One region of the Micromonospora sp. NPDC047762 genome, then DNA from elsewhere that is predicted to be linked to it. Evidence: riboswitches for the same ligand, from Rfam matches in the RefSeq annotation. Region 1 holds a riboswitch; the other holds the start of a gene.
What was found. Region 1 has a riboswitch for thiamine pyrophosphate ahead of ACGF3C_RS16595 (ECF transporter S component). Riboswitches for the same ligand answer to the same signal wherever they lie in the genome.
Positions count from the first base shown of each region.

Region 2: linked by a shared signal. The riboswitch ahead of thiE (thiamine phosphate synthase) and the one ahead of ACGF3C_RS16595 (ECF transporter S component) in region 1 are both predicted to bind thiamine pyrophosphate.

Region 1 covers NZ_JBIDCQ010000004.1:554,235-561,031, reverse strand. Annotated here, with positions in the region: gene ACGF3C_RS16605 (energy-coupling factor transporter transmembrane component T) at 1-312, opposite strand, end outside; gene ACGF3C_RS16600 (ABC transporter ATP-binding protein) at 309-1,739, opposite strand; gene ACGF3C_RS16595 (ECF transporter S component) at 1,861-2,454, opposite strand; TPP riboswitch at 2,529-2,633, opposite strand; gene ACGF3C_RS16590 (alpha/beta fold hydrolase) at 2,741-3,571, shown strand; gene ACGF3C_RS16585 (aminoglycoside N(3)-acetyltransferase) at 3,601-4,407, shown strand; gene ACGF3C_RS16580 (sugar isomerase domain-containing protein) at 4,404-5,153, shown strand; gene ACGF3C_RS16575 (DUF6328 family protein) at 5,291-5,794, shown strand; gene ACGF3C_RS16570 (acyl-CoA dehydrogenase family protein) at 5,899-6,797, shown strand, end outside.
Region 2 covers NZ_JBIDCQ010000002.1:537,033-543,829, reverse strand. Annotated here, with positions in the region: gene thiC (phosphomethylpyrimidine synthase ThiC) at 1-347, opposite strand, end outside; gene thiD (bifunctional hydroxymethylpyrimidine kinase/phosphomethylpyrimidine kinase) at 365-1,150, opposite strand; gene ACGF3C_RS08115 (thiamine phosphate synthase) at 1,147-1,887, opposite strand; gene ACGF3C_RS08110 (thiazole synthase) at 1,884-2,663, opposite strand; gene thiS (sulfur carrier protein ThiS) at 2,660-2,860, opposite strand; gene thiO (glycine oxidase ThiO) at 2,851-4,020, opposite strand; gene thiE (thiamine phosphate synthase) at 4,014-4,640, opposite strand; TPP riboswitch at 4,635-4,744, opposite strand; gene ACGF3C_RS08090 (ThuA domain-containing protein) at 5,058-6,797, shown strand, end outside.

The DNA.
Region 1 (6,797 bases):
GCCGGTGCTCACCAGCACCGGTCCCACGTCCAGCAGGACCCGGCCGGAGCGGTCGGCGGCGAACAGCACCAGGGTGACCAGGATGCCGGCGGCACTGAGCAGCAGTGGCCACGCCCGCCGGGCCAGCACCCGGTAGCGGATGCCGAACAGCGGCAGGACGGCCAGTTCGAGGGCGATGGCGATAGCCGGGGCCACCGGGTCCAGGGTCGCCAGCAGGGTGAACGAGAAGACCAGTGCGGCGGCGACCTTCGCCACCGGGTTGCGGCGCGCCAACGGCGCGTCCGGCGCGGCGACCGGCTCGATGCTGATCATCGGTGGTCGTCCGGGGTTCGGTGCAGGGTGACGGTGCGGTCGGCGAGCGCGGTGACGAAGTCCGCGTCGTGGGTGACGGTGACCACGGCGTGCCCGGCGTCGCGCAGGTCGGCGAAGAGGTCGACCAGCTCCCGCCAGGTCCGCCGGTCCTGACCGAAGGTGGGTTCGTCGCAGATCAGCAGGCGTGGCGCGGTGGCGAGGGCGGTCGCCACGCTCAGCCGCCGCGCCTCACCACCGGAGAGGGTGTACGGGTTGGCGGCGGCGAGTCGGGCCAGCCGTAGTCGTTCCAGCAGTCCGGCCACGGTCTCCTTGACGGCAGCTTCGGGTTGACCGGTGCGGCGCGGGCCCAGCGCCAGTTCGTCGAAGACGGTGCTGGTGACGAACTGGTGCTCCGGGTCCTGAAAGACCGACCCGATGCGTCGGGCCAGCGCGGGTGCCCGCCACCGGTGCGGGGGAGTGCGGTGGTCCGCACCGGCCAACTCGGCGGTCGCGGTGACGTGACCGCTGCCCGGCCTGAGCAGACCGCCGAGCAGCAACGCCAGGGTGGACTTGCCGGCACCGTTCGGTCCGCGTACGGCGAGTGCTTCACCGGCGCGTACCGCCAGGTCGGTGGGGCCCAGCCGGGGCGGCAGGCCGAGCCGGTCGGCGGTGAGCAACAGCTCCCCGGGGCTGGCGGTGGCCGGTCGGGGCGCGATGGGGTGACCGGGCACCCAGACCCCCTCGGCGGCCAGGGCGGCGCCGTGGGCGGCGAAGACCGCCTCGGGCGGGCCGTCCGCGCGGACGCCGCCACCCGGTTCCAGGACGACCACCCGGTCGACAAGCGGCAGTGCCTCGGCGACCCGGTGCTCGACCAGGATCAGCGTGGTGTCGGCGTCCAGCGCGCCGGTCACCGCGTGCCGGACCAGCTCGGCCCCGGCCGGGTCGAGGTTGGCCGTCGGCTCGTCGAGCAGCAGCAGGGCGGGGCGCAGGGCCAGCGCGCCGGCCAGGGCGAGGCGTTGCTGCTCGCCGCCGGAGAGCGCGGAGGTGTGGCGGTCCCGGGAGTACGGGAAGCCGACCCGGTGCAGGGCCTCGTCCACCCGGGGCCAGATCTCGTCGGCTGGTACTCCCCGGTTCTCCAGCCCGAACGCGACGTCGTCGCCGCAGCGCGCCATCACCAGTTGGGTCTCCGGGTCCTGGAAGACGATGCCGACCCGTTCCCGCCCCTTGCGGGGGTCGAGCCCGTCGATCTCGACGGTGCCCTCCTGCTCGCCGGAGTCCTCGGGCAGCAGTCCCGCCAGGGCGCTGAGCAAGGTGCTCTTGCCGGCCCCGGAGGGCCCGAGAAGCAGAACCCGTTCCCCAGCCTCAACCCGCAGGTCAACTCCCCGCACGGCCCAGGCGCGCCGGCCAGCGTGGCGCCACCCGAACCCCCGCAGCAGTACCCCGCCCACCGAACCACCCCCTCCCAGCCGCACGCCCCCGCTCCACCCTGCACGGTCGATCATGAGGTTGACGGTGGTTGTGGAGATCCATCCGCCCGTCAACCTCATGATCGACGCGAGTTGGTGGGGGTTAGATCAGGGCTCGGTTTCGGCCTGCCGGGAAGCGGTCCAGGACGCCGGTGTTGGCCAGGGCGTTCGTCAGCAGCCAACCGCCCAGGCCGGCGATCACTGTGGCGCTGACGATGGTGAGCAGCGCGTACGGGATGCGGTAGTCAGTCAGCGCGTAGTCGACGTTCCAGACGAAGAAGTCGAACAGCGCGGCGCTGAGGCCGGTCAGCGCGCCCGCGAACACCGCGGTCGGCAGGCGGAACGACCGGTACCGGAAGGCGGCGAAGGCCAGCTCGGCGCCGATGCCCTGCACGATGCCCTGCGGAATGACAGTGCCGGCCCACTGGCTGCCCAGCAGCGCGGACAGGACCGCGGCCACGGTCTCGCAGTAGAGCGCGGCGCCGGGCTTGCGGATGACCAGCCCACCGATCACCGCCGGCATCAGCCAGACGCCGTAGAGCAGCGTCTGCGCCGGCGGGAAGAAGGCGAACGCGCCCTCGGTGGCGCTCCAGACCAGGCCCCAGGCCCAGAAGATGACGCCGAAGGCGACCGCGATCACCGAGGCGACCACGATGTCGATGGTGCGCCAACGGTGTGTGTCAGTGGTGGATGTCATGTGTTGCTCCCAGTTCGTGAGTGCGAACCAGGAGAAGACGCACGCCGCGTCCGGTGGCACCGGACTGCGGCGCGGCTGGAGGTCGACCGAACTCCCTGCGCTGGCATTACCCAGATCAGGTTCGAGGGTCTGCGGGCGTGCCCGCACTCTCAGCGCTGTGCGCTCCCCTGTCGGATATGAAGTTGTCTCGCTGACGCTAACACCGACCAGGGGCGCGGGCCCAGCAGGGCATCCGCCTGACCTGCGGGAGCGAGCGGCCGACCGTCGTCTGGGTACGCTTCCGATCATGCGGGTTGACGCGCGAGGCTTCACGTTCGAGGTGACCGTCGGCGGTCCGACGGACGGCGTACCCGTCCTGCTGCTGCACGGTTTCCCCCAGCACAGCGGCGAGTGGGACGACGTGGTGCCGGCGCTGCACGCGGGCGGGCTGCGCACGTACGCGCTGGACCAGCGCGGTTACTCACCCGGCGCCCGGCCCACGGTGGTGGCCGACTACCGGATTCCGGAACTCGTCACCGACGTGGTGGCGGTGCTCGACGCGCTCGGGCTGGACGCCGTGCACCTGGTCGGCCACGACTGGGGTGCGATCGTGGCCTGGGCGGTTGCCGCCCGGCATCCCGAGCGGGTCCACACGCTGACCGCCGTGTCCGTACCGCATCCGGCGGCCATGGCGCACGCCCTGAGCACCGACGCCCAACAGAAGGCCCGCTCGTCGTACATCGCCCTGTTCCGTAAGCCGGACAAGGCGGAGAAGGTCCTGCTGGCGTGGCACGCCACCGCGCTGCGCAAGATGCTCGGCGGGGTGGGCGACACGTCCCGGGTGAACCGGTACGCCGACCCGATGCGTGAGCCGGGTGCGCTGACGGCCGCGTTGAACTGGTACCGGGCGATGTCCCGCGCCGACCTGGCCGGCGTCGGCCCGGTCGCGGTGCCCACCACGTACGTCTGGAGTGACCGGGACGTCGCCATCGGCCGGACCGCCGCCGAGGCGTGCGCGGAGAACGTCACCGGCGACTACCGCTTCGTGCAGCTGCCCGGGGTGAGTCACTGGATCCCGGACGCGGCGCCGGCCCCGCTCGCCGAGGCGATCCTGGCCCGAGCCGGCGGGACGGCCTGAGTCGTGCGGGTCATCGGGGGAGGGCCATCGTGACGACGGACGCGAGCGGGCCTGGCAGCCGTCGCTCGATCGCCGCGCAGCTGCGCGTGCTGGGCGTACGCCCCGGCGCGACGATGCTGGTGCACGCCTCACTGCGTCCGCTGGGCTTCGTCAGCGGCGGCCCGCACGCGGTGGTGCTCGCCCTGCGCGACGCGCTCGGCCCGGACGGCACGATCGTCGTGCCCACCCACACACCGGAGAACAGCGATCCCGCCCAGTGGCGCAACCCGCCGGTGCCGGCGGGCTGGTGGCCGCTGATCCGCTCGGAGACGCCCGGGTTCGACCCGGCGATCACGCCGAGCCGGTTCATGGGGGCGCTCGCCGAGACGGTCCGCGGCTGGCCCGGTGCACTGCGCAGCTCGCATCCCCAGGTGTCGTTCGCCGCCCTCGGGCCGACCGCCGAGCAGGTGGTCGCCGGGCACGCCCTGGCCGACATGCTCGGTGAGGGCTCCCCGCTGGCCCGGCTCTACGACCTGGATGCCGACGTGTTGCTGCTCGGCGTGGACCACTCGGTGAGCACCTCGCTGCACCTGGCTGAGTACCGCCGCCCCGGCTCGCCCCGGGAGCGGATCGGTGCCGCCGTGCGTACCGTCGACGGTGGTCGGGAGTGGGTGTGGTGGCAGGACGTACGACTCGACGCGGCCGACTTCGCCGCGTTGGGCGGGGACCTGGAGGCCACTGGAGCGGTACGCACCGCACCGGTCGGCACCGGGACCGGCAGGTTGATGCGCCAGCGGGCGGCGGTCGACTTCGCGGTTCGCTGGCTGGCCCGCAATCGAACGACGGAGGACGTATGACGGTGAGTGCCGAGGACTACCTGGCCGTGGTGACCGAGACGATCGGCCAGGTGGCCGCCAGTCAGCGGGAGGCGGTGGGGCGGGCCGCCGACCTGATCGCCGAGGCCGTCCAAGCCGACGGCGTGGTGCACGCGTTCGGCACCGGGCACTCGGAGGCCCTCGCCATGGAGATCGCCGGACGGGCGGGTGGTCTGGTGCCGACCAACCGGATCGCGCTACGCGACCTGGTGCTGCTCGGCGGCGAACCGGCCGACCGGCTGGGTCCGCTGCTGGAACGGGACCCGGCCGTCGCGCACCGCCTCTACGAGCTGGCCCCGGTGCGCCCCACCGATGTCTTCGTGCTCGCCTCGAACTCCGGCGTCAACGGCGCGATGGTGGAGTTCGCCACGCTGGTGAAGGAGCACGGCCACGGGCTGGTGGCGATCACCTCGGCGCGGCACTCCGGCCAGATGGCCTCCCGGCACCCGTCCGGTCGCAAGCTGAGCGACCTCGCCGACGTGGTGCTCGACAACGGCGCGCCGTACGGCGACGCGACGCTGCCCCTGCCGGGCGGTGGCGCGGTCGGCGCGGTCTCCTCGATCACCGCGGCGCTGCTGGCGCAGCAGGTGACAGTGGAGGTGGTGGCGCGTTTGCTGGCGGCGGGGGAGCGGCCCCCGGTCTACCTGTCGGCGAACATCCCGGACGGTGACGCGCACAACAACGAGCTGGAAGCGCGCTACGCGGGCCGGATCCGACGCGGGTCCTGACGCCGACGGAGGCCGACGTGCGTCGCCGAGATGAACGGCAGGTGTCGTGAACTTGTTTCGCGCTCGGCCGGGTGGGGCATTGGCGTTGCTGCCGGCGGGCGGGACCGCCGGCAGTAGCGTCTCACCGGAGGTAGCGCGTGTCCAAGGAGACCGAGAAGCAGCGCTGGCAGCGCAACTTCGCCGACCTGCTGCAGGAGTTGCGGGTCGCCCAGACCGGCGTGCAGATCCTCTTCGCCTTCCTGCTCACCCTGCCGTTCAGTAACGGGTTCACCGAGACCACTGAGTTCCAGCGCGACGTCTACATCGTGGCGTTGCTCGCGGCGGCCGCCGCCACCGCGATGATCATCTCGCCGGTGGCGTTCCACCGGGCGCTGTTCCGGCAGGGGCGTAAACCGGAACTGGTCCGTTTCGCGCACCGGATGGCGACCGGTGGCCTCGCCTTCATGCTGATCGCGATGGTCAGCGCGGTGCTGCTGATCACCGACTTCGTGCTGGACCGGCCGATCGCCTTCCTGCTCAGCGCCCTGACCGGGCTCTGGTTCCTCACCTTCTGGATGCTGCTGCCGTTCGCCCGGCGCAGCTGGGGTGAGGACGACATCGACGACGACGACGATGACCCGAACGCGACTGTCGGCGACTGACCGCGTCGAACTACACGCAGCGCTACCCCTGGGTAACAACCGGGGGTAGCGTGGTGGTAGTCGCGCACGTCGACGCAGCCGCACCGAGCTTCAAGGGGGCAGCCGTGACCACGACGCAGAACGGCCGACCGGCACCGGACGGCCCCGACTCCGAAACCACGGCCGGTGCCGCCGCGCCGCTGCCCGCCGAAGCCGGGCAGGTCACCGAGAAGGAAGCCCGGCAGGTCGCCGAGGCCGCCCGCGAATCCACCTGGGACCGGCCCAGCTTCGGCAAGGAGCTGTTCCTCGGCCGGTTCCGGCTCGACCTGATCGATCCGTGGCCCCGATCCGACCCGGACGACGTGGCTCGCGCGGAGGAGTTCCTTGGTCGGTTCCGCGCCTTCCTGACCTCCGAGGTGGATGGTGAGGCCATCGAGCGGGACGCGTCCATACCCGACTCGGTGTTCCACGGCCTGGCCGACCTCGGCGCGTTCGGCATGAAGATCGACCGGAAGTACGGCGGGCTCGGGCTGAGCAACCTGCACTACTGCCGAGCGCTCATGCTGGCCGGCTCGGTCAGCCCGGCCATCGGCGCGCTGCTCTCGGCGCACCAGTCGATCGGGGTGCCGCAGCCGCTGAAGATGTTCGGCACCCCCGAGCAGAAGCAACGCTTCCTGCCCCGGCTCGCCGCCGGTGAGGTGTCCGCGTTCCTGCTCACCGAGCCGGACGTCGGCTCCGACCCGGCCCGGCTGGCCACCATCGCGGAGCCGACCGAGGACGGCACCGGTTACCGGCTCAACGGGGTGAAGCTCTGGGCCACCAACGGCATCGTGGCCACCCTGCTGGTGGTGATGGCCCGGGTGCCGGCCACGCAGGGACGTCGGGGCGGCATCACCGCGTTCGTGGTGGACGGCGACAGCCCCGGCATCACCGTCGAGCGGCGCAACGAGTTCATCGGCCTGCGCGGCCTGGAGAACAGCCTGACCCGGTTCCACGACGTGATCGTCCCCGCCGAGAACGTCAT
Region 2 (6,797 bases), on a different contig from region 1:
CCGGCGGCGATCTCGGCCCGCACGAGTTCCGGTTCGACGTTCTCCCGGATCGCCACGAACTCCATCTCCGGCGTCACCACACCGGCCCGCGCGTACGCCAATTGGGTGGGCCGGCGATTGCCCACCCCGGCCAGCGGGGTACCCGCACCCCGTACGGGCGCCACGTCACCCCGCTCGGCGATCCACCGACCGCGCAGCGCGGGCAACCCCACCAACGGGTCCGACCCCGGGCCGGACGTGTCGTAGAGCCGCACCGGCGGCAGGTCACCGGTCAGCCCCACCTCCGCGAACGGCACCCGGACATCCGGCCGTGAACCCTCGACGTACACCTTGCCTCGTGCGTGCATGACAGCCTCCCTGGTGATCAAGCGGGCCAGCCGAAGTGGTTCAGCGGCCCGCGCCCCGCGCCCAGCTCCCAACCCCGCGCGCCGGTCAGCGCACGGAGCACGTACTCCTTGGCGGCCCCCACGGCGGCCGGCACCGGGTCGCCGAGACCGAGCCGCACCGCGATCGCCGCCGAGAACGAGCACCCGGTGCCGTGGGTGTGCCGGGTGGTCACCCGGGGTGCGCGCAACACTGTGGTGACGCCGCCGCCGTGCAGCACGTCGACCGCCTCGCCCCCGTCCAGGTCACCGCCGGTGACCACCACGTACTCCGGGCCGCCGGCCACCAGGGCCTCGGCGGCCGCGACCATCGCGGCCACGTCGTCCACCGGACGTCCGGTGATCGCCGCGGCCTCCGCGCAGTTCGGGGTCGCCACAGTGGCGTACGGCAGCAGCCGCTCCACCGCGCCCACCACGCCGAGCCGGTGACCGCTCGTGGCGACCAGCACCGGGTCGACGACGAGGTGGGGCAGCCGGTCGTCCCGGGCGGCCTCGGCCACCACGTCCGCGATCGCCGGGGTGCCGAGCATCCCCGTCTTCACGGCACAGACTGTGAAATCGGTGAGCACGCTGTCCAACTGTTCGGCGACGGTGCGCGGGGGCAGCGGCAGCACCGCGTCGACACCCCGGGTGTTCTGCGCGGTGACCGCCGTGAGGACGCTGGTGCCGTACGCGCCCAGCGCGGCGAAGACCTTGAGATCGGCCTGGATGCCGGCGCCGCCGCCGGAGTCCGAGCCGGCGATGGTGAGCAGTGTTGGCGGGGTCATTTGCCCTCTTTGGTTGCGGTTTCGGGCTGCGGCCGACAGTGCCCACTCCGGGCGGTCAGGCTTGATCCCTGCGTGGGCACTGTCGGCCGCAGCCCCGACGTGGGGATCTGGGTGACCCCGCGCCGGGTTTGGCTCAGCTTGGGGGTGACCGCCTTGGCATAGGCGCTGGTCAGGATGGCGGCTGTTTCGGCGGGGTCTTTGGCTCGCATCAGTGCGCCCAGCACTGCTACTCCGACGGCTCCCGCCTCGACGCAGGCGGTCACCTGTTCTGGTGTCTCGACTCCGCCGAGGGCGAGCAGGGGCACCGGGCTGGCGCGGACCAGGCTGCCCAGCCCCGCAACATCCAGGGGTGGGCCGTAACCCGGTTTTGTCTTCGTGGGCCAGACCGGGGAGATGGTGGCGTAGTGCTCGGTGGTCAGGCGGTCCAGCTCGGGTTGGTGGTGGCAGGAGCGGCCGACCAGGCCGTGTTTCGGGGGCGGGTACGGGCCGGCGGCGGGCAGGTGCACGGCGTCGCCGCCGAGCGGGTCGGGGCCGGCCACGACGAGGGTTCCGCCGACGTCGGCGAGGATCGCGCGCAGGTCGGCGGCGAGAGCGGCGCGTTCGGCGCGGGGCAGATCCTTCTCCCGCAGCACCACCCAGCGCACTCCCCCGGCCACGGCTCCCGCCAGGACCCGGTCGAGCCCCTCCCGCGCGACGCGCCGATCGGTCAACACGACAACCCCGGACGGCGGTGTCACAGCTCGGGTCTTCCCTCGTCGGGGGTGGAGGCGAGCGCGTGGAAGCGGCGCTCGATCCGGCCGGCCTGGGCCGCCAGTCGGCCCGCCTCGACGGCGTACCGCATCGCGGTGGCCATTGCCACCGGGTCGGCCGCCCGGGTGACAGCGCTGGCCAGCAGCACCCCGTCACAGCCCAGCTCCATTGCCAGCGCCGCGTCGGACGCGGTGCCGATGCCGGCGTCGAGGATCACCGGCACGTCCACACCCTGCCGGATGAGTCGAATGTGGTGCGGGTTGCCGATGCCGAGCCCCGAGCCGATCGGGGAGCCGGCCGGCATCACCGCGGCGCAGCCCACGTCGGCGAGGCGGCGGGCGAGCACCGGGTCGTCGCTGGTGTACGGCAGCACTGTGAAACCGTCGGCGACCAACTCCTCGGCGGCGCGGAGCAGCTCCACCCCGTCGGGCAGGAGCGTCCGCTCGTCGCCGATCACCTCCAGCTTGACCCAGTCGGTGTCGAACGCGTCCCGGGCCAACCGGGCCACCTTCACCGCCTCGGTCGCGGTGTGGCAGCCGGCGGTGTTCGGCAGCAGGCGTACGCCGCACCGGTCCAGCAGCTCCAGCAGCCCACCCGTGGAGCCCGGTGCCGTGCCCACCCGGCGCAGCGCCACTGTGACCAGCTCGGTGCCGGACGCCCGGATCGCCTGCTCCAGGACGTACAGGTTCGCGGCACCGCCGGTGCCGAGGATCAGCCGTGAGGTGAAGGTCTCCCCACCCAGCTCGAACGGCACGCCGCTCACCCGCCCTGCGCCGCGGTGAGCACCTCGACCCGGTCACCGTCGCGCAGTGGCCGGGCCGGCCAGCCGGTCCGGGGCACCACCTCGCCGTTGACCGCGACCGCCACCCCACGTGGGTGCGCCACGATGTCGCGGACCAGATCCGCCACTGACGCGCCGGCGGCGACGCTGCGCCCGGCCCCGTTCACTGTCAACTCCACAGGTCCCCCTCCACACTCGGTTCAGGTCGGCAGGACGCGGCCACCGTGGCACCGCCGAAGAAGCGGTCGGCCCGGAAGGGCGCGAGCATCGGGTCGGGTACGCCGCCCAGGACCAGGTCGGCGATCAGGTCAGCGGTGATCGGGGTGAGCACGATGCCGTGCCGGTGGTGCCCGGTGGCGACCAGGACGTCCGGTCGGTCGGGCAGCGGCCCGAGGATCGGCGCGTTGTCCGGGGTGCCCGGGCGTAGCCCGGCGACCGCCTCGACCAGGTCGTACTCGGCCAGCTCGGGCAGCAGGTCGACCCCGGCGCGCAGCAGCCGTTGCACAGCACCGGCGGTGACAGTGGTGTCCGAGCGCTCCTCGACCGTCGCGCCGAGCACCACCTCGCCGTCGGCGCGGGGCACCAGGTAGACGTGCTCGCCGTCGGCGTACCCCCGGATCACGTGCCGGAAGCCCGGCGCGACGCCGTCGGGCGCGCGGAGCCGGAGGATCTGACCCTTCACCGGCCGCACGGGCAGGCCGGTGAGCGCTGTGGCCCCGCAGCCGGCGGCGACAACGGTGACCGTCGCGTCCACATCGGACAGTTCCCGGACCTGCTGCGGCACGAGCACCGCGCCGGCCCGCTGCGCGGCCGTGCGCAGCGCCGGCACCAGCAGCCGGGGGTCGACCTGATGGTCGGTGGGCGCGAGCGCGCCACCGCGCACCCGTGGGGCGAGCGCCGGTTCACTGTCGCGCAGCTCGCTGGGGCGCAGCGGCGTCACGGGCAGGCCCAACCCCTGCTGGTACGCCCACAGCCGGCGCGCCTCGGCCAGGTCGTCGCCGGTGAGCCCGACCATCAGGGTGCCCTCGGTCCGATAGCCGATCTCGACCCCGGTCGTCTCGGTCAACTCGGCGGCGAACCCCGGCCAGCGGGCAGCGGATGCCAAGAGCAACCCGGTCAGCTGCCGCTCACCGAAGTACGCCTCGGCGACCGGGGAGAGCATGCCGGCGGCCACCGCCGACGCCCCCGAACCGGGCACCGGGTCGTGCACCACCACCCGCAGCCCGCGAGCGGCGCAACGCCAGGCGATGGCCAGCCCGATCGGCCCCGCCCCCACCACTGCCACGTCCGGCCGGACCCGGTCGCTCGACGGCGGTGACGGGGACCGGCCGGTCAGCACGTCAGGGCCTCGATCAGCTCGGCGGTTGCCCGTGCCGGGTCGGCGGCGGAGGAAACGGCGCCGACCACCGCCACCCCGTACGCCCCGGCGGCCCGCAGGGCCGGCACCCGGGCCGCGGTCACTCCGCCGATCGCGATGACCGGAACGTCGACGGCGTCGACGACGGCGCGTACTCCGGCGGGCCCGATGGGGTCCGGCAGGCCGGTCTTGGTGCTGGTGGCGTGACACGGACCGACGCCCAGGTAACTGGCGCCCGCCGCGACGGCCTCGGCCGCCGGGCCCGGTGCGCGAGCGGTGGCGCCCAGCACACCGGTGGGGCCGAGCACCCGGCGGGCGGCGGCGACCGGCAGGTCGTCGGCGCCGACGTGCCCACCTGCCGCGCCGAACGCCAGCGCCACGTGCAACCGGTCGTTGACCAGGCAGGTCGCCCGGTACGGCGCGCAGAGCGCCAACACCCGCCCGGTCAGCTCGTACGCCTCGCGGTCGGTGGCGGAATCCTCGACCCGCACCTGCACCACCAGGTCGGCATGGGCCACGGTGAGGGCGGCGCGGACCACGGCGAGTGGGTCGCGACCGGGTCGGGTGTCGGTGATGAGATGCAATCGCCCCAGGGACGGCACGGCAACGCTCCTCCCTGCGCCGGCATTATCCGGATCAGGTTCGACGGTCGGGGGCTGTCAGCCCCCCTCTCAGCCCGGTACACCGGGCTCCCGTGGGTTACTTGCGTGTCACCGTACGACAGATCCGTCGGCCTGCCAAGGCGCGGGGTCGGCGGTGGCCGGCCGGGCCGGCGCGTCAAAAACGAGTGAGATCCAATGGGGCACTTCATACGGTCCTGTTCGGAATGTCGCCCCCCGTTGCAGAACCGTTACCCGTCCGCATCTTGCCCGACATCGAGCCAGCCGAATTAATTTGTTCAGCGATTCGACAAAATGTCGGTGGGGGCACCTTGGCACGGTGTGACCACCGGCTCCATCAGGGACGGCCTTCGGCGAGCCGACTCCCGCGAGCTCTGTCACTACGACACAGGAGGCGGCGTGTCCCGTTCTCGTCGTGCCCGCGTACCAATCACCGCAACCCTGATCTCCCTGGCCATGGCCTCGACCACCCTGTTCGGCGCGCCCGCGCAGGCGGCCGCCCAGGTTCCCCCACGGGATGCGAAAGCCGCAGCCCCGGTCAGCCAGGTGGTGCCGAAGGCGCCAAAGGCCGCGGCCGATCCCTTCTCCGTCCTGATCTTCTCCAAGACCGCCGGCTTCCGGCACGACTCGATCCCCACCGGCATCGCCGCCATCCAGCAGCTCGGCGCCGCCAACGGATTCACAGTGGACAACTCCGAGGACGGCGCAGCATTCAACGACGCCAACCTGGCGAAGTACAAGGCGGTGATCTGGCTCTCCACCACCGGTGACGTGCTCAACGCCGACCAGCAGGCGGCGTTCGAGCGCTACGTGAAGGCCGGCGGCGGCTACGTCGGCATCCACGCCGCGTCGGACACCGAGTACAGCTGGGCCTGGTACGGCGACCTGGTCGGCGCGTACTTCGCCAACCACCCGCAGAACCAGACGGCCACCGTCAAGGTGGAGGACCACGCCCACCCGTCCACGGCCGGGTTGCCGGACCGGTGGTCCCGGTTCGACGAGTGGTACAACTACCAGAGCAACCCCCGGCCGGACGTGCACGTGCTGGCCAGCCTGGACGAGAAGAGCTACACCCCCGGCGCCGGTGCGATGGGTGCGGACCACCCGGTCGCCTGGTGTCAGGACTACGACGGTGGCCGCTCCTGGTACACCGGTTTGGGGCACACCCGGGAGTCGTACGCCGAGCCCGAGTTCCTGTCCCACCTGCTCGGCGGCATCCGCACCGCGGCCGGCGTCGAGAACGCCGACTGCGGCGCCTCGAAGACCTCGAACTTCGAGAAGGTCACGCTGGACAGCAACACCAGCAACCCGATGGAGCTGGACATCGCCCCCGACGGGCGGGTCTTCTACATCGAGCGTGACGGTCGCGTGCAGATCGTGAAGCCGGACACCGGCAACACCGTCACCGCCGTCGACCTGGACGTCTTCACCGGCAACGAGGACGGCCTCATCGGCATCCGGCTCGACCCGGACTTCGCCACTAACAACTGGGTGTACCTGTACTACGCCCCGAACGACGGGGTCACCCGCAACCTGCTGTCCCGCTTCACGGTCACCGGCGACACCATCAGCCTGGCCAGCGAGAAGCAGGTGCTCCGGGTCGACACCCAGCGCAACACCTGCTGCCACGCCGGCGGCAGCATGACCTTCGACGGCGACGGCAACCTCTACCTGGCCACCGGTGACAACACCAACCCGTTCGAGTCGAACTCGTACTCGCCGCTCGACGAGCGGGCGGGCCGCCAGGACTACGACGCGCAGCGCACCTCCGCGAACACCAACGACCTGCGCGGCAAGGTGATCCGGATCCACCCGGAGGACGACGGCACGTACACGGTCCCGACGGGCAACCTCTTCCCGGCGGGCACCGAGAAGACCCGTCCCGAGATCTACGCGATGGGCTTCCGCAACCCGTTCCGGATCGGCACCGACCCGAAGACCAACACGCTGTACGTCGGCGACTACGGGCCGGACGCCAACACCGACAACCCGAACCGTGGCCCCCGCGGTCTGGTCGAGTGGAACATCGTCACCCCGGGCAACTACGGCTGGCCGTACTGCACGGGCACGAACGAGGCGTACAACGACTACACGTTCCCGTCCGGTCCGAGCGGCCCGAAGTTCGACTGCGCCGCACCG